DNA from 4 places in the Nonomuraea sp. NPDC059007 genome. Region 4 is predicted to be linked to each of the others. Evidence: riboswitches for the same ligand, from Rfam matches in the RefSeq annotation. Region 4 holds a riboswitch; each other region holds the start of a gene.
What was found. A riboswitch is a leader RNA that binds a small molecule or an ion and turns the genes downstream of it on or off. The one in region 4 is predicted to bind cyclic di-AMP.
Positions count from the first base shown of each region.

Region 1 (4,466 bases), on a different contig from region 4:
TGCGGGACGAGCGCGTTGCGCGGTCCGATACGTCTGCGAGTTCTGCTGTTGGGGGGAGGGCTCCCGATGGATGTGCTCACCGAGGGCGTTGAGCTGAGCCACGCCGATTTAGCCTTGCTCGCCGAGCTGGCCAAGGGAGTCACGGTCGATCGGGTAGGGCGCCGGCTGGAGATCAGCGGACGCACGGTACGCCGCCGTTTGCGAGGGATATGCGACAGGATCGGTGTGGCCACCGCCATCGAGGCGGTGGCCTGGGCGGCACGCCGCCAGCTGATCTAGCAGGACCGAGACTCGACCCCGCCGGTTCGCCCGGCGGGGTCGGTTTTGGCTGGCGTGGGGTCCTGGTTCCGTCTCTTTGGCGGGGTCAGTTCGCGATGCGGACCGCGCCCGCCCACGGGCGGCGGGAGATCGACGCCAGGCGCACGACGTCGCCGGTCTGCGGCGCGTGCACCATCATGCCGCCGCCGACGTAGATGCCGACGTGGTGCAGGTCGCTGTAGAAGAACACCAGGTCACCGGGGCGCAGCTCCTCGCGGGAGATGCGGGTGCCGGCCGTCCACTGGTCGCCGGTGTAGTGCGGCAGCGAGATGCCGACCCGCTGGTAGGCCGCCATGACCAGGCCCGAGCAGTCGTAGGAGCTGGGACCCTCGGCGCCCCACACGTACGGCTTGAGCTGCTGCGTCAGCGCCCACCTGGCCGCCTCGGCCGCCTTGCCGGAGCCGGCGATCGGCAGGCTGACCCGCACCGCGCGGGTGCCCGGCCGCCCGGCCTCGCCGATGGCCCGCTGGAACAGGTCGCTCTCGACCTTCTTGACCAGCTTGCTGATCTTGTCGCGTCGGGCGTCCAGGTCCTCGACGATCTCGGTGACCTTGTCGATGCGGGTCTTCGCCTCGGACTGCGCCTTCTCGGCCAGTTCCCTGGCGCGGGTGACCTGGTTGACCTCCTCGCCCTGCTGCTGCTCCAGCGCGAAGCTGGTCGCGGCGCGGTCGAGGAAGAGCTCGGGGTCGTCGGAGGCGGCGAAGGCGAGGGCGCGGCTGAAGCCGCCCATCATGTACTCGCTCTGGGCGAGCATGCCCGCCCGCTGGCGCTTGGTGGCGAGATCGGCCTCGCTGGAGGCCAGCGTCTTCTTGGCGGCGTCGACGGCCTTCTGGGCGTCCCTGAGTTTCACACGCTGGCCGTTGAACTGCTCGCTGAGCGTCTCGATCTCCGTGTGGAGCTTCTCGGCCTGCTCCGACAGTTGCTTGAGCGACGGCTTCGGATCGGCGGCGGCGGAACCGAGAGGCGTGACGGTGAACGTCACCGCGGCTACGGCTGCCGTCAGGACGACCAGCCGCTTCTTGATGCCTGGTTCGGGAGGGCGGGCATGCTTGCCCGCGGGCTTCCCCTCACGGTTACGCGTGCGCTTCACCAACCAGCTCCTCTCATGGCCGCCTACCGGGTTAGCTGACGGGTTCGGGCCGGAGCAGCCCTACCGAGCCGTGGCTCGGATTCACCCCGGGATGGCCTGCGGCCACTGGCGGGTCCCCGGCTCCCCAGGGGAGGGGATTAGGCGTGCCGCCGCGCGTAAGAACGCGGGTGACATCGACGCTGGACACTAGTGCACTCCAGGTTCGTGCTCAACCAGAACTGCCAAGTCTGTTGAGGTTTCACAACCGAAGTGTCACGGGGGGATCACGTGCTCCGCCGTACAGGAGCGACTTTATGCGCACTTTGCGGGTGCATGGGACGTACGTGAGGTTCGGTGTCACCGGGGGAGTCATTGCTCGTCACCGGCTATTCGCCTGGTGGTTGAGGGGGCGATGGCTGTTGTCGGGCATGCTCGTCCACTGGGTGAGATGGTTGAGGAAGTAGGCGGGCAAATAGGGGGCAGCCGTAATTGCGTCTGTACTCTGAAGTGCCATGGAACAGGTCGCCGAACGGGCGGTACCCGACATCGAGGTCGTCGTGAGGCGGGCTCGCACGCCGGATGTCCGGACGATCAGGCGCCTGGTCGACACTTATGCCGGAGCCGGGCCGCGCCTGCTGGAAAAGGCCACGGTCACTCTTTACGAGGACGTCCAGGAGTTCTGGGTGGCTGAGCGTGGCGGGCAGGTCGTCGGATGCGGTGCCCTGCACGTGTTGTGGGAGGACCTCGCCGAGATTCGCACCGTGGCCGTCGATCCCGACGCCCGCGGTCTCGGAGTTGGGGGCCAAATCGTTACCGCTTTGATCGGAACGGCCCGCGAACTCGGGCTGCGGCGGGTGTTCTGCCTGACATTCGCGGTAGATTTCTTCGCCGCGCATGGGTTCCGCCCGATCCAGGGCACGCCGGTATCTCCCGAGGTCTACGCCGAGCTGCTCGCCTCCTATGACGAGGGCGTAGCCGAGTTCCTCGACTTGGAGCACGTCAAGCCCAACACCCTGGGCAACACCAGGATGCTGCTCCACCTGCCGTCGTTTGACTCGGACCTCGACCAAAGGGAAAGGTGATTGTAGATACCTATGTCGATACGTTGGGCAGCGAAGGCATGTGTCCTGACATGTGCCACATGCACACTCGAAGCGAGGTGACACGGTGAGCACCGGACAGCCGCCGTATCCACAGGACGACCCCGGCGACAACTCCGGGACTCCCGAATACGGACAGCACAACGCGGGCCACGCACAGGGCGAGCCCGACCCGGACGTGACCGTTGTGGGTTACCGCCAAGACGGCGACCCCTACGGCCAGCAGGGATACGGACAGCAGTCCGGCTCCCAGCCGGGTTACGGTCAGCAGCCCCAGTACGGCCAGCAGCAGGGATACGGTCAGCAGCAGCCTCAGTACGGCCAGCAGCCCGGCTCGCAGCCGGGTTACGGCCAGCAGCCTGGCTACGGCCAGCAGGCCCAGCAGCAGCCCGAGTACGGCCAGCAGCCGGGTTACGGTCAGCAGCAGCCCGGCTACGGCCAGCAGCCCGGTTACGGCCAGCAGGCCCAGTCGCAACCCGGCTACGGCCAGCAGCAGCCCGAGTACGGCCAGCAGCCCGGCTCGCAGCCGGGTTACGGCCAGCAGCCCGGCTCCCAGCCGGGTTACGGCCAGCCTGGCTACGGTCAGCAGCAGCCTCAGTACGGCCAGCAGCCCGGCTCGCAGCCGGGTTACGGCCAGCAGCCTGGCTACGGCCAGCAGGCCCCGTCCGGGCAGCAGTACGCCCAGCCGGGCTACGGCCAGCAGCCGGGTTACGGCCAGCAGCAGCCCGGATACGGTCAGCAGCAGCAGCCGCAGGGCTACGGCCAGCAGGGCTTCCAGCCCGGCTACGGCAAGCCCTACGGTCAGCCGGTGGGCGTCCAGCCGCCCGGCGCGCCCGCGCCGCTGGCCGAGTGGTGGCAGCGGCTGGTCGCCCGAATCATCGACGGTGTGCTCTTCGGCATCGTCTACTGGGTGATCACGCTGATCATGGCCGGCCTGTTCCTGGCGACCTACAGCTCGCTCGACGGTTCCAGCTCGGGCTTCTTCGGCTCAGTGGTCATCGGGCTCATCTCGGGTGTGCTGGTCGGGGCGATCTACATCGCCTACGAGCTGATCATGACCAAGATGAACGGGCAGACGCTCGGCAAGATCGTCATGGGCATCAAGATCGTCCCGGCCGGCGGCACCATGCCGCACGGCGGGCTGTCCACCGACATCGCGATGAAGCGGGCCGGCGTGACGTGGGGCGGATACCTGATCTCGGGCATCCCGTTCCTCGGCTGGCTCGGCTACATCTTCGTCGCGCTGAACGGCGCCTCGCAGCTGTGGGACAAGCCGCTGCAGCAGACGTTCGCCGACAAGGTCGCGCGTACCGTGGTGGTCAAGATCAAGTAGTGGTCGGGTCATGGATTCAGGGGTCACCGCCCGGTGGCCCCTGTTTCATGTGGCGCCGTGCCGTACCAGAATGAGGGGACAGCCGATCTAAAGGCCGTCGAGAGGTTGAGGCTATGGCCGCGCCCGCCCAACGCGCAGTGACCGCCGAATGGTGGGAGCGTCTGGTCGCGCGCCTCATTGAGGCCTTGGTCTTCGGCGTGTTCTATTACATTCTGTTCATCGGGCTGTGGACACTCTTCCGGTCTGTAGGGCTGCTTGAGGTCTTCGAGGGTCGCTGGCCCGAGGTCATCGCCTGGTTCGGCGCCGGCCTTGTCTATACGGTCTACGACTGGGTGTCGCATTCCGCGGGCGGCCGTACCTTCGGGCAGGCGATCATGCGGATTCGCGTCGTTCCTGCGGACGGCGCCGTTGTGACCTCCCATGGGCTGCTGAAACGTTCGCTGCTGTATCCGGGACCGACCATGTTGATGGGCATTCCGGTGCTCGATCTGGGGGCCGCGGTGGTCGCCTTCGGCGTGGGGATGCTCATCCTCATCGACCGTCCCCAGCTGCGCGGTCCCCATGACCGGCTGGCGGGAACGCGGGTGGTCAAAGACCTGCGCGAGCAGGGGCGGGCGGGATAGCCCAAAAATTTCCCTTGATCCGG
Region 1 is NZ_JBHYJD010000042.1:84,616-89,081, forward strand. It holds gene ACFWY5_RS44360 (LuxR C-terminal-related transcriptional regulator) at 67-279, shown strand; gene ACFWY5_RS44365 (NlpC/P60 family protein) at 365-1,408, opposite strand; cyclic di-AMP (ydaO/yuaA leader) riboswitch at 1,414-1,562, opposite strand; gene ACFWY5_RS44370 (amino-acid N-acetyltransferase) at 1,900-2,469, shown strand; gene ACFWY5_RS44375 (RDD family protein) at 2,555-3,820, shown strand; gene ACFWY5_RS44380 (RDD family protein) at 3,934-4,443, shown strand.
Region 1: it holds a riboswitch for cyclic di-AMP, as region 4 does, so the genes downstream of both, ACFWY5_RS44365 (NlpC/P60 family protein) here and ACFWY5_RS24795 (CHAP domain-containing protein) in region 4, are expected to answer to the same signal.

Region 2 (4,466 bases), on a different contig from region 4:
ACCGAGGCGCAGGCCCGCGAGCGGGGCCTGGATGTGCGCGTCGCCGTGGGCGATCTGGGCACGCGCGGCTACATCGCCCAGGCCGAGGGGCTGGTCAAGCTGGTGGCGGCCGACGGCGTCCTGGTCGGCGCGACCGTGGCGGCGCCGCCCGGGGGCGAGGTCCTGGGTCTGCTGACGCTGGCGGTGCACGCCCGCGTCCCGCTCACCAGGCTCGACGAGATGATCTACGCCTACCCGACGTTCCACCGGGCGGTTTCGGCCGCCGTGAAGGAGCTCACCGCGGCCGGGTGACCGTCAGCGCGACGCGGGGCGCTTGCCGTGGTTGGCCTTCTTCTTCTTGCGTGCTCGGGACTTGCGGGCGCGCCTTGCCATCCGTCGTCCTCCTTTGAGCGGGCCTTTTCCAGTACGGCATGCGTATCCCACACCAGGCCCCCCGGCAAGCGACCTCACATTCTTCAACATGTTCATGTCATAATCTGTTTGAACTTGTTGGAAGGAGGGCGTGTGCTCGCACAGCAGCGGCAACAGACGATCCTCGAACGGGTCCGGGCCAGCGGCGGCGTCCGCGTGGCCGACCTCGTGCGCGAGCTCGGCGTCTCCGACATGACCGTGCGGCGCGATCTGGAGTCGCTGGCCGAGCGCGGCCTGCTGGAGAAGGTGCACGGCGGCGCGACCACACTCGGCCCCGGCTCCACGGAAGAGCCGGGCTTCACCGCCAAGTCCGCCCGCCAGCAGCAGGAGAAGGAGGCGATCGCGCGCCGCGCCGCCGAGCTGGTCGGGCCGGGCACCGCGGTCGCCCTGTCGGCGGGCACCACCACGTGGGCGCTGGCCCACCACCTGGTCTCGGTGCCCGACCTCACCGTCATCACGAACTCGGTCCCGGTCGCCGACGTCTTCCACCGCGCTCCGCGCGCCGACCGCACGGTGGTGCTCACCGGCGGCGTCCGCACGCCCTCCGACGCGCTGGTCGGTCCCGTCGCCGTCGCCGCGATCCGCCGCCTGCACGTGGACACGCTGTTCCTGGGCGTGCACGGGATGAGCGCGCGCGCCGGGTTCACCACGCCGAACCTGCTGGAGTCGGAGACCGACCGGGAGCTGGTGGCCGCCGCCCACCGCCTGGTCGTGCCGGCCGACCACACCAAGTGGAACACCGTCGGCATCAGCACGATCGCCGACCTGGCAGAGGCCGACGTCGTCATCAGCGACCAGGGTCTGCCCGCCGAGGCGCGCGCCGAGCTGGCCGAGCGCGTCGGGGAACTGATCATCGCGGAGGGCACGCAGTGAAGCGCACCATCACCCACCTGGCCGACGGGCGAGAGCTGATCTACTTCGACCGGCGCGACGACGCCGACCGCGGTGCGGTGGACCGGCGTCCGCTCGACCCCCGGCCACTCGCCTCGGAACTTCGCTACGACCCGCTGACCGAGGAGTGGATCGCGATCGCGGGGCACCGGCAGACGCGGACGTTCCTGCCGCCCGCCGACGAGTGCCCGCTGTGCCCGTCGTCCGACACGCGGGCCTCGGAGATCCCGGCGCACGACTATGACGTGGTGGTGTTCGAGAACCGCTTCCCATCTTTCAGCGGAAATTTTGGGACTTATCACGATGTGGGCGGCTTGAGTGAGGTGCGGCCGGGTGCGGGGCGGTGTGAGGTGGTGTGCTTCACCTCCGAGCACTCCTCGTCGTTCTCACGGCTGAGCGACGCGCAGGTCGAGCTGGTCATGGAGGCGTGGGCGGACCGCACCGCCGAGTTGTCCGCGATCGAGGGCGTGGAGCAGGTCTTCGTCTTCGAGAACCGGGGCGAGGAGATCGGGATCACGCTGCCCCACCCGCACGGGCAGATCTACGCCTACCCGTACGTGACGCCGCGGACCAAGCTTCAGCTCGCGGCGGCGCAGCGGCGGCCGGGGCTGTTCGCGGACGTGCTGGCCGCCGAACGGGCCGGGGAGCGGGTCGTGGCGGCCAACGAGTTGTGGACCGCCTTCGTCCCGGCCGCGGCGCGCTGGCCGTACGAGGTGCATGTCTACCCGCATCGTCAGGTGCCGGACCTCGCGGCGCTGACCGAGGCGGAGCGGGCGGCCTTCGCGCCGCTCTACACCTCGGTGCTGCGGGCGCTGGACGGAATCTTCGGGGTGGCCATGCCGTACATCTCGGCGTGGCACCAGGCGCCGGTGCGGTACCTGCGTGAGCTGGGACATCTGCACCTGGAGCTGTTCTCGATCAGGCGCGCGCCCGGCAAGCTCAAGTACCTGGCGGGGTCGGAGTCGGCGATGGGGGCCTTCGTCAACGACGTGCTGCCCGAGGAGGCCGCACGCCTGCTTCGATCACAGGTAGATCACTAATTGGTTTCCACTTGAAGTCGCATTGCCCGCCATTTACTACTAATATCCCTCACGCACCGGTTGTCACAGCCGTTGCCGCCTAATCCCGGGCGTGTTGCCCGGGAGCCGGGGACCCAGCCTCACCTGGGGTGAATCCACTTCGGTGGTAGGGCATCTCCCAGCCCGAACCCGTCAGCTAACCCGGCCGGCAGATGGAGAGGAATCCCCCACGTGGCGGTTGCGTCCCCCGCGACTTTGGCCATCGGTCTCATCACCGCCGCAGCTGTGGCGTTCACCCCGGCGAGCGCGCACGCCGCGCCCAAGCCGGGCGAGAAGCAGCTGCGGGCCGAGCTGAAGAAGCTCAACACCCAGGTCGACAAGCTCATCGAGAGTTACAACGGCAAGCGCGTGGCACTCGCCAAGGCGAAGGAGGCGGAGAAGTCCGCCCAGGCGCGCCTGGCCACCGCCGAGACGGCGCTGGTCGAGGCCGAGCGGCGGGTGGCCGAGATCGCCCAGCTGCGCTACCAGGGCAGCGGCGGCACGCTGCCCGGCTTCCTGTACACGCCTGACGCGCCGGGCGCGGCCGTACTGGAGCAGCTCACCGACGAGGAGCAGGCGGTCATCGCGGGCGTCGCCGCCGCCCGCGACGAGAAGAAGAAGGCCGCGGACGCGGCCGCCGCGCTCACCACCCAGATCGCCGGACAGGCGGACGAGGTGGCCAAGGAGCGCGACGAGGCCGAAGGCGTCATCAAGGACATCAAGGACAAGCTCCAGGACCTCATGCCGTACGGCACCGGCAAGCGCAACGACGGATCCTGGGCCCCCGAGCTGCCCTCCGGCTCCGACAACATCACCTCACGGATGCGGATCATCCGCGACGAGATCAAAAAGACCTTCAACCTGCCCTTCGAGGTCGGCTGCTACCGCTCGGGCGGCGGCGGCGAGCACCCGCTCGGCCGGGCCTGCGACTTCATGATGAGCACCGGCGGCTCCATGCCCACCGCCGCCAACCAGGCGCTCGGCGACCAGATCGCGGCCTGGGCGATCAAGAACAAGAACCGCTTCGGCGTGAAGTACGTGATCTGGAAGCAGCGCATCAACATGGGGTCGGGATGGCGGGCGATGAGCGACCGCGGCAGCATCACCGAGAACCACTTCGACCACCCGCACATCTCCATGCAGTGAGCGCGCCCCAGTAGTGTGACCCCTCGGATGTGATCACCGGGCAAGGAGGGGCACCGTGGCGCTGCAGCCACCACCGGGGCTGGCCATGCTGCTCAACATCGTCGTCTCGTGGCCGCTCGTCGACGAGGACCGGCTGCACGCGGCCGGTACCCAGTGGATCTCCTTCGCGATGACGGCGGTGCGCGTCTCCTCGGCCGCGGCCACGCACGCCGCCCAGACCACCGCGCGCAACGAGGGCGAAGGCGTGCGGGCGTTCGACGGCGAGTGGCGCGACACCTCCGCCCGCACCGGCGACGCGGTCACCGCCGCGCTGCTCATCGGCGGCGCGTTACAGATCTCCGCGATGATCGTGCTGGCCATGAAGGTGGCGCTGATCGTCCTGCTCATGCGGCTCGCCCTGCACCTGGCGCGGCTGGTCGCCGCCTCGGGCCCCACCGCCGGCGCCTCGCTCGCCGCCGTGGGTCCCGTCGTGGGCGGCGCCAGGACGGCCGCGCGGGAGATCATCCGCCGGATGGTCGAACTGCTGGAACGCAGCGCGCTGCGCCTGTTCGGACGCGCGTCCGCGCTGCTGCGCAAGCCGGCCTCCAAGACGGGGTCCGGCGCGATCCCGCCCGGCAAGCGGCCGCCGACGCCCGTGCGCGGCCCCGGCAACCACCTTGAGTCGGCGGCCGACAAGAGCGTGGACGTCTCGTCCATCACGCCGTACCCGATCTGGCGGCGGGACCGCCCGCCGGTCTACCGCGCCGAGGACAGGTCTCCCGACGAGATCTTCGAGCGGGGACTGCTGCCGCGCGACCCGTCGATGACGAACCTGTCCGACCACGTGCTCAAGTCCCGGCCGTCCGCCTTCGTCGGGACCAGCACGCGGATGGACATCGACAACGCCGTCCCGCGCCGCTTCGTCTACGAGGTCGACGCCCCGGGCGGCATCGACGTCCAGGACACGCTGAAGGCCGCGAG
Region 2 is NZ_JBHYJD010000084.1:17,695-22,160, reverse strand. It holds gene ACFWY5_RS55640 (dihydrolipoyl dehydrogenase family protein) at 1-291, shown strand, start outside; gene ACFWY5_RS55635 (50S ribosomal protein bL37) at 295-372, opposite strand; gene ACFWY5_RS55630 (DeoR/GlpR family DNA-binding transcription regulator) at 505-1,284, shown strand; gene galT (galactose-1-phosphate uridylyltransferase) at 1,281-2,342, shown strand; cyclic di-AMP (ydaO/yuaA leader) riboswitch at 2,409-2,546, shown strand; gene ACFWY5_RS55620 (coiled-coil domain-containing protein) at 2,553-3,506, shown strand; gene ACFWY5_RS55615 (hypothetical protein) at 3,562-4,466, shown strand, end outside.
Region 2: it holds a riboswitch for cyclic di-AMP, as region 4 does, so the genes downstream of both, ACFWY5_RS55620 (coiled-coil domain-containing protein) here and ACFWY5_RS24795 (CHAP domain-containing protein) in region 4, are expected to answer to the same signal.

Region 3 (4,466 bases), on a different contig from region 4:
CGCGCCCCAGACGGGTGACGTCATCAAGGTCGTCAAGTTCTCCTCGTACGGCAGGCGCGTCGTGGGCGCGATCCGGCCCTGAGGCCCCGGCCGGCGTTACGGCCCGCCGTACCCGAGCATGGTCCGCAGAAGCTCCTCCACGGCCGGTGAGCGGCCGGGCGCGGGCAGGACGGCGGCGAAGACGCGGCGCGCGGGCAGGGCGGGCTCGGGACGTAGGAGCCTGATGTCCGGGCGCAGGGCCGCGCCGCCCGCGATCGACGGGAACACCATCACCCCGACGCCCGCCGCCACGAGCCCCTGGCGCCCGTTCCAGTCGTCGCACAGGTGGCTGACGCGCGGCGGCGCCCCCAGCGCCGCGGCGAGCTCCGACAGCGGCCCGAGGCAGTCGGGGTGGCTGCCGTCGATCCACGCCTGCCCGGCCAGAGCGCGCAGCCGCACGCTCTCCCCGGCCGCCAGCGGGTGACCTTCCGGCAGCGCGACCAGCAGTTCGTCGTCGAGCAGCGGCACCAGGTCCAGGCCGGCGGGCGCGGGGTCCCACGAGGTGACCAGCGCGAGGTCGGCCTCTCCGGCGAGGACGGCGGACGCGCCGCCGCCGACGGTCAGGGACAGCTCGACCGCCGGGTGGCGGGCGGCGAAGACGCGGAAGCACTCGGGCACGAACGCGGTGGCGGCGCTCGGGAAGGCCTGTACGCGCACCCGCCCCCGCTCGCCCGACGCGTGCGCGGCCAGCCGGGTCTCCAGCAGCACGATCCCGTCGAGCACGTACGCGGCCTGCTCCAGCGCGGCCTGCCCGGCGCCGGTGGGCCGTACGCCGCGCGGCAGGCGGTGGAACAGCAGCACCCCCGCCCGGCGCTCCAGCGCGGCGATCTGCCGGGAGACGGCCGGCTGGGTCATGGAAAGCGCCTCGGCCGCCGCCGAGAACGACCCGAGCCGGCCCACCTCTGACAGCACCTTCAGCGACCAGACGTCAAGCATGCATGGAGCTTATGCCTTTCATGCCGAACCCGCAGTGGTACGCATGGCTCGCGCGCAGCACGATCGGGGCATGGACACCTGGATTCTCTCCGCGCTGCCCGCGGCTCCCGCCCGCGTTCTCGACGCCGGTTGCGGCGACGGCGCGCTGGCCGGTGCGCTGATCGCGCGCGGCCACGACGTCACTGCCATCGACCTCGACCCGTCCGCGGCGCTCGCGGCGGGCGTGCCCGCCAAGCGCGCCGACCTGACGGTTTATGAGGACGACCCGTTCGACGTCATCGTGCTGTCACTGTCGCTGCACCACATGCACCCGCTGGGGGCCGCACTCGACCGGGCGGCCGCGCTGCTGAAGCCGGGCGGGCTGCTCGTGGTGGACGAGTTCGCCTGGGACTGGGCCGACGAGGCCGCCGCCACCTGGTTCTACGACGCCGGAACCCTGCTCGGCCGCTTCGACGGGCCCGAGCGCGACCCGGTGACCCGCTGGCGCGAGGCGCACGTCGATCATTCGCCCGCGGGGGACATGCTCGACGCCATCGCCGCCCGGTTCGAGATCCGGCGGACGCGGCGCGTGCCGTACCTCTTCCGCTATCTCGGCGGCGAGCACGCCGCGCGGCTGAAGGAGATCGAAGAGGTACGGCACACGCCGACCGGCTTCCGGCTGACCGCTGTGACGCGTGTGACAGGAGGGGCGGAAGGGACCTGACTCACCCCTGGAGCTCCAAGTGTGAGGAGGGTCACATTTGAGTAACGGGACCCCGCTGTCCAGCAGGAGTTCCCGTCCTGACAGGGTCCTTTATCTGATCTTTACAGCTTTGCCAGGACTTTGCCGGGTCATGAACCCGGGAGTACGTTCTGGCGTCGCGGCGAACAAGCCATGGCGCCGCGAACCGGCATCGGCCCCGTCCGGGCTCGATGAGGACCCATAGAGATCCGCCGGTCGCCCCCGTCCGACAAGGGGCCGCGACCTGCCGAGTCCGTGCAGCCAGGAGGCACGGAGCCGGGGAACCACCGATCCCATTCCCCCGGGATCAAGGGGTGAATCGGCGCGTTCAGCGTGCCGTAGGGCGACTTCCAGGCCCGAATCCGTCAGCTAACCCGGTAGGCGTTCGTGGAAGAACCAAGGAGAAATCCTGTCTACCTCCCTGCACAACCCCCGTCTTGTTCTCGGTGGCGCGGCGCTCGCCATGACCGTGACGGCCGGAGGGTTCGCCCTCCATGCCCCGGCGGCCCAGGCGGCGACCACGGCCAAGACCACCACCTCGGCCAAGACGGCGACGCAGTCGACGACTGCCCGGCAGAAGAGCAAGGCCCGCAAGGCCGTCTCCGCGGCAAGGGCGCAGATCGGCGACCCGTACCGCTACGGCGGAACGGGACCCGGCGCCTTCGACTGCTCCGGTCTCGTCCAGTTCGCCTGGAAGAAGGCCGGAGTCAAGATCCCCCGCGTGACGCACAGCCAGTACGCGCGCATCAAGAAGAAGATCTCGTGGAAGTCTCTGCAGCCGGGTGACCTGCTGTTCTTCCGCGGTCGAGGCCACGTCGGCATGTACGTCGGCAACGGCAAGATGGTCCACTCGCCGAGTTCCGGCAAGCGGGTGCGCATCGAGCGGCTCAGCGGATGGCGCAAGTCGTCCTTCGCGGGAGCCGTCCGGCCCGGTCTGTAGTCGTCCGGACCGAAAGGCCCCGTCCCCTCCCGGGACGGGGCCTTCGCGCGTCCGGCTACCATCAGGGCCGTGGTCGTGAGCCGTCGCGCCGCGCTCGCGGCCCTCCTGGTCTTCGCGCTGGGCTGCGCCCCCGAGCGGGCTCCTGACGCGGGAGCGGACCGCGGCGACCTTCAGCGGCGCGCCGAGCGGGCGGCGGCGCGCGTCGCGGCGATCCTCGGGCAGCCGGTACGGCCCAGCGTCGAACTCGCCGAGAACGCGGCACACGCGGCGCGGACCGCGGGCGTGGGCTCGGTCGAGGGCCTGGCCGCGATCGCCCACGACGGCAGGGTCATCGTGATCCCGGAGAACTACGCCAAACTCACCCCCACCGGACGCGACGTCGTCCTCGCCCACGAGCTGACTCACGTCGCCGCCGGCACCGGCGGGCTGCCGGCCTGGCTGTACGAGGGGTTCGCCGACTACGTGGCCTACAAGGACGCGGGCCTGGCCGTGCCCGTGGCGGCGGCCGAACTCGCCACCGAGGTACGTGCCGGACGGGTGCCCGGGAAACTGCCCGGGGCGGACGCGTTCGCGCCCGGGGCCGCGCGGCTGGCACAGTCCTACCAGGAGGCCTGGCTGGCGTGTCGCTTCCTGGCCGCGCGCTTCGGCGAGGACAGGCTGGTGAGGTTCTACCGCGACGCGCGGCGGCTGGGCGTGGAACGGGCCGTGCCCCTGCCGTCCGGCGAGCTCGTCGCCGGATGGCGCGCCTATCTACGGGAGGAACTCGAGTGACCGATCAGCGGGACAAGGCCCCCGCGCGGATACGGCGGCAGGCCGGGATCGCCGCCGTCGTGCTCGGCGCCGTCGTGGTCGCGGTCGCCGCGTTCACCACGCCGTGGCGGGCGCTGCCGCCGGGAGCGCCCCAGGTCGCCCCCGATCCGGCCCGCGACTTCTCCGCCGCCGAGATCGCCAGGTCGCAGGCGTTCGACGCGGCCACCAGCGTGCCGTCGTACCTGTCGTTCGGGCTCACGATCCTGTTCGCCGGGCTGCTGGTCGCCACGCCGCTCGGCGCGAAGGTCCTCCGGCGGCTCAAGGGCCCGTGGTGGCTGCGGGTCCTGCTGGGCGTCCTGCTGCTCACGGTGCTGGTCGAGGTCGTGCGCTGGCCGCTCGGAATGTGGTTCGAGGTACGGCTGCGCGAGTTCGGCCTGTCCACGCAGGACTGGGCGGGCTGGAGCGGCGACCGGCTGAAGAACATCGCGGTCCGGGTCGTGCTGCTGTCCATCATGATCGTGGCGGTGGTGGGCCTGGCGCGCAGGTTCCGGCGCTGGTGGGTGCCCGCGGCCGTGGGCGCCGCCGCGCTGACCGTCGCCGCCTCGTTCGTGTATCCGGTCGTCTTCGAGCCGCTGTTCAACGACTTCCGGCCCATGCCGCCGTCCCAGTTGCGTACCGGCCTGCTGGCCATGGCCGAGCGCGACGGCGTACCGGTCGAGGACGTGCTCGTCGCCGACGCCTCCCGCCGCACGACCGCGCTCAACGCCTACGTCTCCGGCTTCGGCGCCACCCGCCGCATCGTCGTCTACGACACGCTGCTCAAGGCGCCGGAGCGGGACGTCGAACTCGTCGTCGCCCACGAACTCGGCCACGCCAAGTACGACGACGTTCTCAACGGCACGCTCATCGGCGCGCTGGGCGCCGCGTTCGGCGCCGCCCTGCTGTTCGCGTTCTTCCCGCTGGTACGGCGGCGCGCCCGCGTCACCGCCATCACCGAACCCCTGGCCGTGGGCGCCGTCATGGGCCTGATGAGCCTGGCCACCGTACTGTCCGGACCCGCCCAGAACGTCGTCAGCCGCC
Region 3 is NZ_JBHYJD010000005.1:149,612-154,077, reverse strand. It holds gene ACFWY5_RS10025 (NlpC/P60 family protein) at 1-82, shown strand, start outside; gene ACFWY5_RS10020 (LysR family transcriptional regulator) at 97-975, opposite strand; gene ACFWY5_RS10015 (class I SAM-dependent methyltransferase) at 1,046-1,678, shown strand; cyclic di-AMP (ydaO/yuaA leader) riboswitch at 1,932-2,095, shown strand; gene ACFWY5_RS10010 (C40 family peptidase) at 2,160-2,636, shown strand; gene ACFWY5_RS10005 (hypothetical protein) at 2,706-3,407, shown strand; gene ACFWY5_RS10000 (M48 family metallopeptidase) at 3,404-4,466, shown strand, end outside.
Region 3: it holds a riboswitch for cyclic di-AMP, as region 4 does, so the genes downstream of both, ACFWY5_RS10010 (C40 family peptidase) here and ACFWY5_RS24795 (CHAP domain-containing protein) in region 4, are expected to answer to the same signal.

Region 4 (4,466 bases):
ATTCCGCTTGTCCTGCGGGCCCTTTATCGGACTTCAGGCCACGAACCGCCCATAGGCCATCCTGGGAGCGCTCCCGTGGCTCTCTCTCCCATGCGACCGGAGCAACCTCGCCACCCCCGATCGACCCCACCGCCCGATCGGCCCCACTGCGCGGTGGCGCCCGGGATGCCCGGATGGCCCCCGAGGTGGCTGACTGGCCTGAGGCGCCCAGATGGCCTGGGGTGATCGGGTGGTCCAAGGTGCCCCGGTCTGCGTGCAGCCAGGGCTGGCCGATTCGGGCGGGGGCGCGTCAGTGAGCTGGCTCGGGCTGGCCGGTCCCGGCTGAAGGCGGCCAGGTAGCCGGGCCGGCCGATTGGGTGCGCGGCTCGCCTCGTGGGTGACCAGGCAGCCGGTAGGCCAGGCGGCTTGGCAGGTAGCCCGGCCTGCCGCGTGGCTGGGTGGTCAGCGATCCGGTTGTTGTGCGGGCGTGTGCTGCCAAGGGGAGGGAAATGTGATGGCGGCTGTGGCTATTGGGGTTACTGGTGTTTGTGTGATTAAGCAGGTGCTTATCACGAAGAAATAACGGGATGGGAGATCTATTTGAGGTGAAAGGGAGATCTATTTGGCGGGAGCCGTATCGGCGGGAAAGTCGTAATGGACGCCGGTGAGGGCTTCTGAGACGGACCACAGGCGGGCGGCGACGGCGCGGTCCTTGGAGGCGGGGGAAGAGTCGATGGGGGTCGGGTAGCCGCGTGAGCCGAAGCGGCCGTCGGGGCCGACGTAGGTGCCGCCGGCCAGGCCGCGTTCGGTGGCGGCGTACAGAAGCGGCAGGGCGCCGCGTTCGGCGCTCTGGGCGAACAGCACGTTCCCCAGCCGGGAGCCGAACTCCAGGATCGGGTTGCCCTCCATGCGCGGGCCGACGGCCTGGAGGTTGGTGGCGGCGTAGCCGGGGTGGGCGGCGACACTGGTCAGGGCGCCGGCGGCGCGGCGCTGCAACTCGTAGGCGAACAGCAGGTTGGCCAGCTTGGACTGCCCGTAGGCGGCCCACTTGCGGTAGGAGCGTTCGCCCTGGAGGTCGTCGAAGTCGATGTGGCCCCCCTTGTGCAGGCCGCTGCTGACCGTCACCACGCGGGGGTCGGGACGCTCAAGCAGCCGGGGCAGCAACAGGCCGGTGAGCGCGAAGTGTCCGAGGTGGTTGGTCCCGAACTGCATCTCGAACCCGTCCACGGTCTGCCGGTACGGCAGCGCCATCACGCCCGCGTTGTTGACCAGCACGTCGAGCCCGCCGGTGTACGCGGCGGCGAACGCGCGGACCGAAGCCAGATCGGCCAGGTCAAGTTGCCTGACCTCGATCGAGGCGTGGGGAGCCGCCTTCTTCATCAGCTGGGCGGCGGCCTCGCCCTTGGCGACGTCCCGGCAGGCCAGCACGGTGGCGGCGCCGCGCCTGGCCAGCTCACCCGCGGCGATCATCCCGATGCCGCTGTTGGCTCCCGTCACCACGGCCGCCAGGCCTGACAGGTCGCCGATGTCCGCTGCGGTCCATCCCATGACCCCTCCAAACGTGATCACCGTCACCCTAACCCGCCCACTCCCTCCCCGGTCACCAGACAACGCCGGGGTGGGGCTTGGGGTCCCGGGGGAGCAGACAACGCCGGGGTGGGGCTTGGGGTCCCGGGGGGACGTGGATTGCGAGCCGGGGTTGCGGGCCGGGGCTTCGCGGGCCGGCGTGGCCGAGGGAGGGGGCCGGCGGGGCGTCGTGGCGGTGGGGACCCCGTCCGACGTGCGCGGCGCCCGGCGATCGGCGCCCGCCCACAGCGGTGGGAGGCGGGGGCGGCGGCTTGCCGTAACGGAAGGGCGGGGGGTAGCGGGAAGGGGCGGCGGCGGCGCGGGTGAGGGAGCGTGCGGGAGCGGAGGGGAGCGCGCGGTGAGGTGGGGGCGTGCAGGAGCAGAGGAGAGCGCGCGGCGGGGTGGGGTTGGGAATGGGAACGGCGCGCCCGGGGGGAGGGGGCGCGCCGTTCCTGGGGAGGGGAGAGGGGGAGAGGGGGAAGTCAGGCGGAGTAGTCGGGGTAGCCGTAGCCGACGACCTGGGAGGCGGGGCGGATGCGCTCCTCGACCTTGCCGTTGCCGGTGTTGCCCTCGACGGTGGTGATGGTGCCGTTGCCGTTGTCCTTGATGACGAACCCGACGTGGTTGATGGCGTCGAGGCTCTTGCTGCCGCTCCACGCGAAGAAGACGACGGCTCCGGGCTTCGCGCTGGCGCCCCAGCGGTTGTTGTTCTTGAACCACTTGGCGTGGGTGACGGTGTAGGCGTCCCAGCCGACGGTGGTGCGGGCGCCGGTCTCCTCGCCGACCCAGCTGACGAACATGGCGCACCATGCGGCGTTCAGGTAGGCCTGGCGGTTGCCGCCGTCGCGCTTGACGGTCTCGGCGGCGCGGGGGGAGGACATGTACCACTTCTGGAACTTGGTGCCGCCGCCCCTGGAGTCCTCGCGGGTGCCGATCTGCTTCTTGGCCAGCGAGAGGACCTGGGCCGCGGTGGGCTTGGGCCGGTCGCTGCCGGCCTTCTTGCCGGGCTCGGCCTGGACGACGGTCTCCGGGACGCCCTTCGCGGCGGCGGACGCGGCGTGCGTCTCGGCCTGGGCGGGGTGGGTCGCGAACGCCGCGGTGGCGGCGATGGTCACGCCGAGCGCGGCGCGGGTGAGGTCGATCTTGGGGGCACGGGTAAGACGATGCTTCGCCATCGGGTGGGGTGACTCCTTGCTTCCATGCCGCTTACCGGGTTAGCTGACGGGTTCGGGCTTGGAAGCTGCCCTACGGCGCGAGGCGCCGATTCACCCCAAAGGACCTGGGTCCCCGGTTCCGCGAGGGTGCGGATTCAGCGGTCACAGGCAAAGCCTGTGATGTGTGTGCGATGGTCTGGCAACGAACGGGTAGCCCGGACGTATGCCTTGGATGACCTGAAGGTAATACATGGGGCAAGGGGATTACAAACTCATAAATGACCATCCAAGGCTTGGTGCGGCCAAAAGGCCGCACCAGCCGGTCATCCCATCCAGTTAAAATTTGCCGGATCAGGTCCCAGACGGGTGCCGTTGTTGAGGGCTCCTATGGCAGCCATGTCCTCAGGGTCGAGCGTGAAGCCGAAGACCTGGATGTTCTCTTTGATCCGCGCCGGTGTGACCGACTTGGGGATCACCACGTTGCCGAGCTGGATGTGCCAGCGGAGCACGATCTGGGCGGGCGATTTGCCGTGTTTTCCGGCCAATGTGGCGAGGGCGGGGTCGTTCAGCAGGCCCTTGCCCTGGCCCAGCGGGCTCCACGCCTCGGTGAGGATTCCGTTGGCCTCGTGGAAGGCGCGCAGGGCGATCTGGGGGAAGTTCGGGTGCAGTTCGATCTGGTTGATCGAGGGGGTGATCTCGGCCTCGTCGATGAGCCTGGTGAGGTGCTCCACGCCGAAGTTCGATACGCCGATCGCGCGCGCCCGGCCGTTTCGGTAGATCTTTTCCAGGGACTTCCATGCCTGGACGTACTTGTCCTGATCCGGAACCGGCCAGTGGATGAGGTAAAGGTCGATGTAGTCGAGGCCCAGACGGGCCAGGCTCTCCTCGAAGGCCTCCTCGGCGCGGCTGTGGTCGGCGTTCCAGAGCTTGGTCGTGATGAACACCTTCTCCCGTGGCAGCCCCGACTCCCGGAAGGCGCGGCCGACCCCTTCCTCGTTGTAGTAGAGCCTGGCGGTGTCGATATGGCGGTATCCCGCCTGAAACGCGGTGGCGACCGCGCGTTCGGCCTCGTCATCGGGCACCTGCCAGACGCCGAAGCCGAGCTGCGGGATCTGCACACCGTCGGTGTTGAGCAGCAGCGAGTTCATGCGACCCATTGTTCATATGGCGTTCCCTGCGGCTTAAGGCGACCGGGCTAGCTTGAACCCGTCGTGAAGAAGCAATGGGCTTGGGTGGAATCGCCGCTCCAGATGCTCTGCGCCGTCGAGGCCCACCACGCCGGGCTGCTCGGTGAGCGCACGGTCATCGTGCCGAGGGCGCGTCAGCGCGCACTCGTGGCCACGCGCCGCGAGCTGGCCGGGCTCGACCTGCCCGACGGGCTCGAGCTGGCCAGGCCGAGCGAGGAGATGCCGCGGCCGGTCCAGGTGGTCGGTGACGCCTTCTCCGGGCGGGTGCAGCTACGCTGGCTGACCTCGCGGCCGGGCCGCATCGTCATCGTGGACGACGGGCTGGCCACGCTCCGGCTGCTCGAACTGCTGGCCGCGGGGCCGTATCGGGCGCTGCTGAGGGCCAGGCACAAGGCGGGACTGCCGCGCAGGGTCCTCGGGACGGCGGCGGCGCTGCGGCTGGCCGCCTCCAGCACGGCGGTGTTCACCGCGCTGCCGGTCAAGGACGACCTCGCCGGCGCCGTGCGCGAGCGCGGCATCGACCTCATCTGCCACGACTTCGGCTGGCTGCGCGCCCAACCCCTGCGCTCGCCCGGCCCGG
Region 4 is NZ_JBHYJD010000014.1:222,594-227,059, reverse strand. It holds gene ACFWY5_RS24800 (oxidoreductase) at 598-1,527, opposite strand; gene ACFWY5_RS24795 (CHAP domain-containing protein) at 2,028-2,720, opposite strand; cyclic di-AMP (ydaO/yuaA leader) riboswitch at 2,734-2,870, opposite strand; gene ACFWY5_RS24790 (aldo/keto reductase) at 3,023-3,847, opposite strand; gene ACFWY5_RS24785 (hypothetical protein) at 3,932-4,466, shown strand, end outside.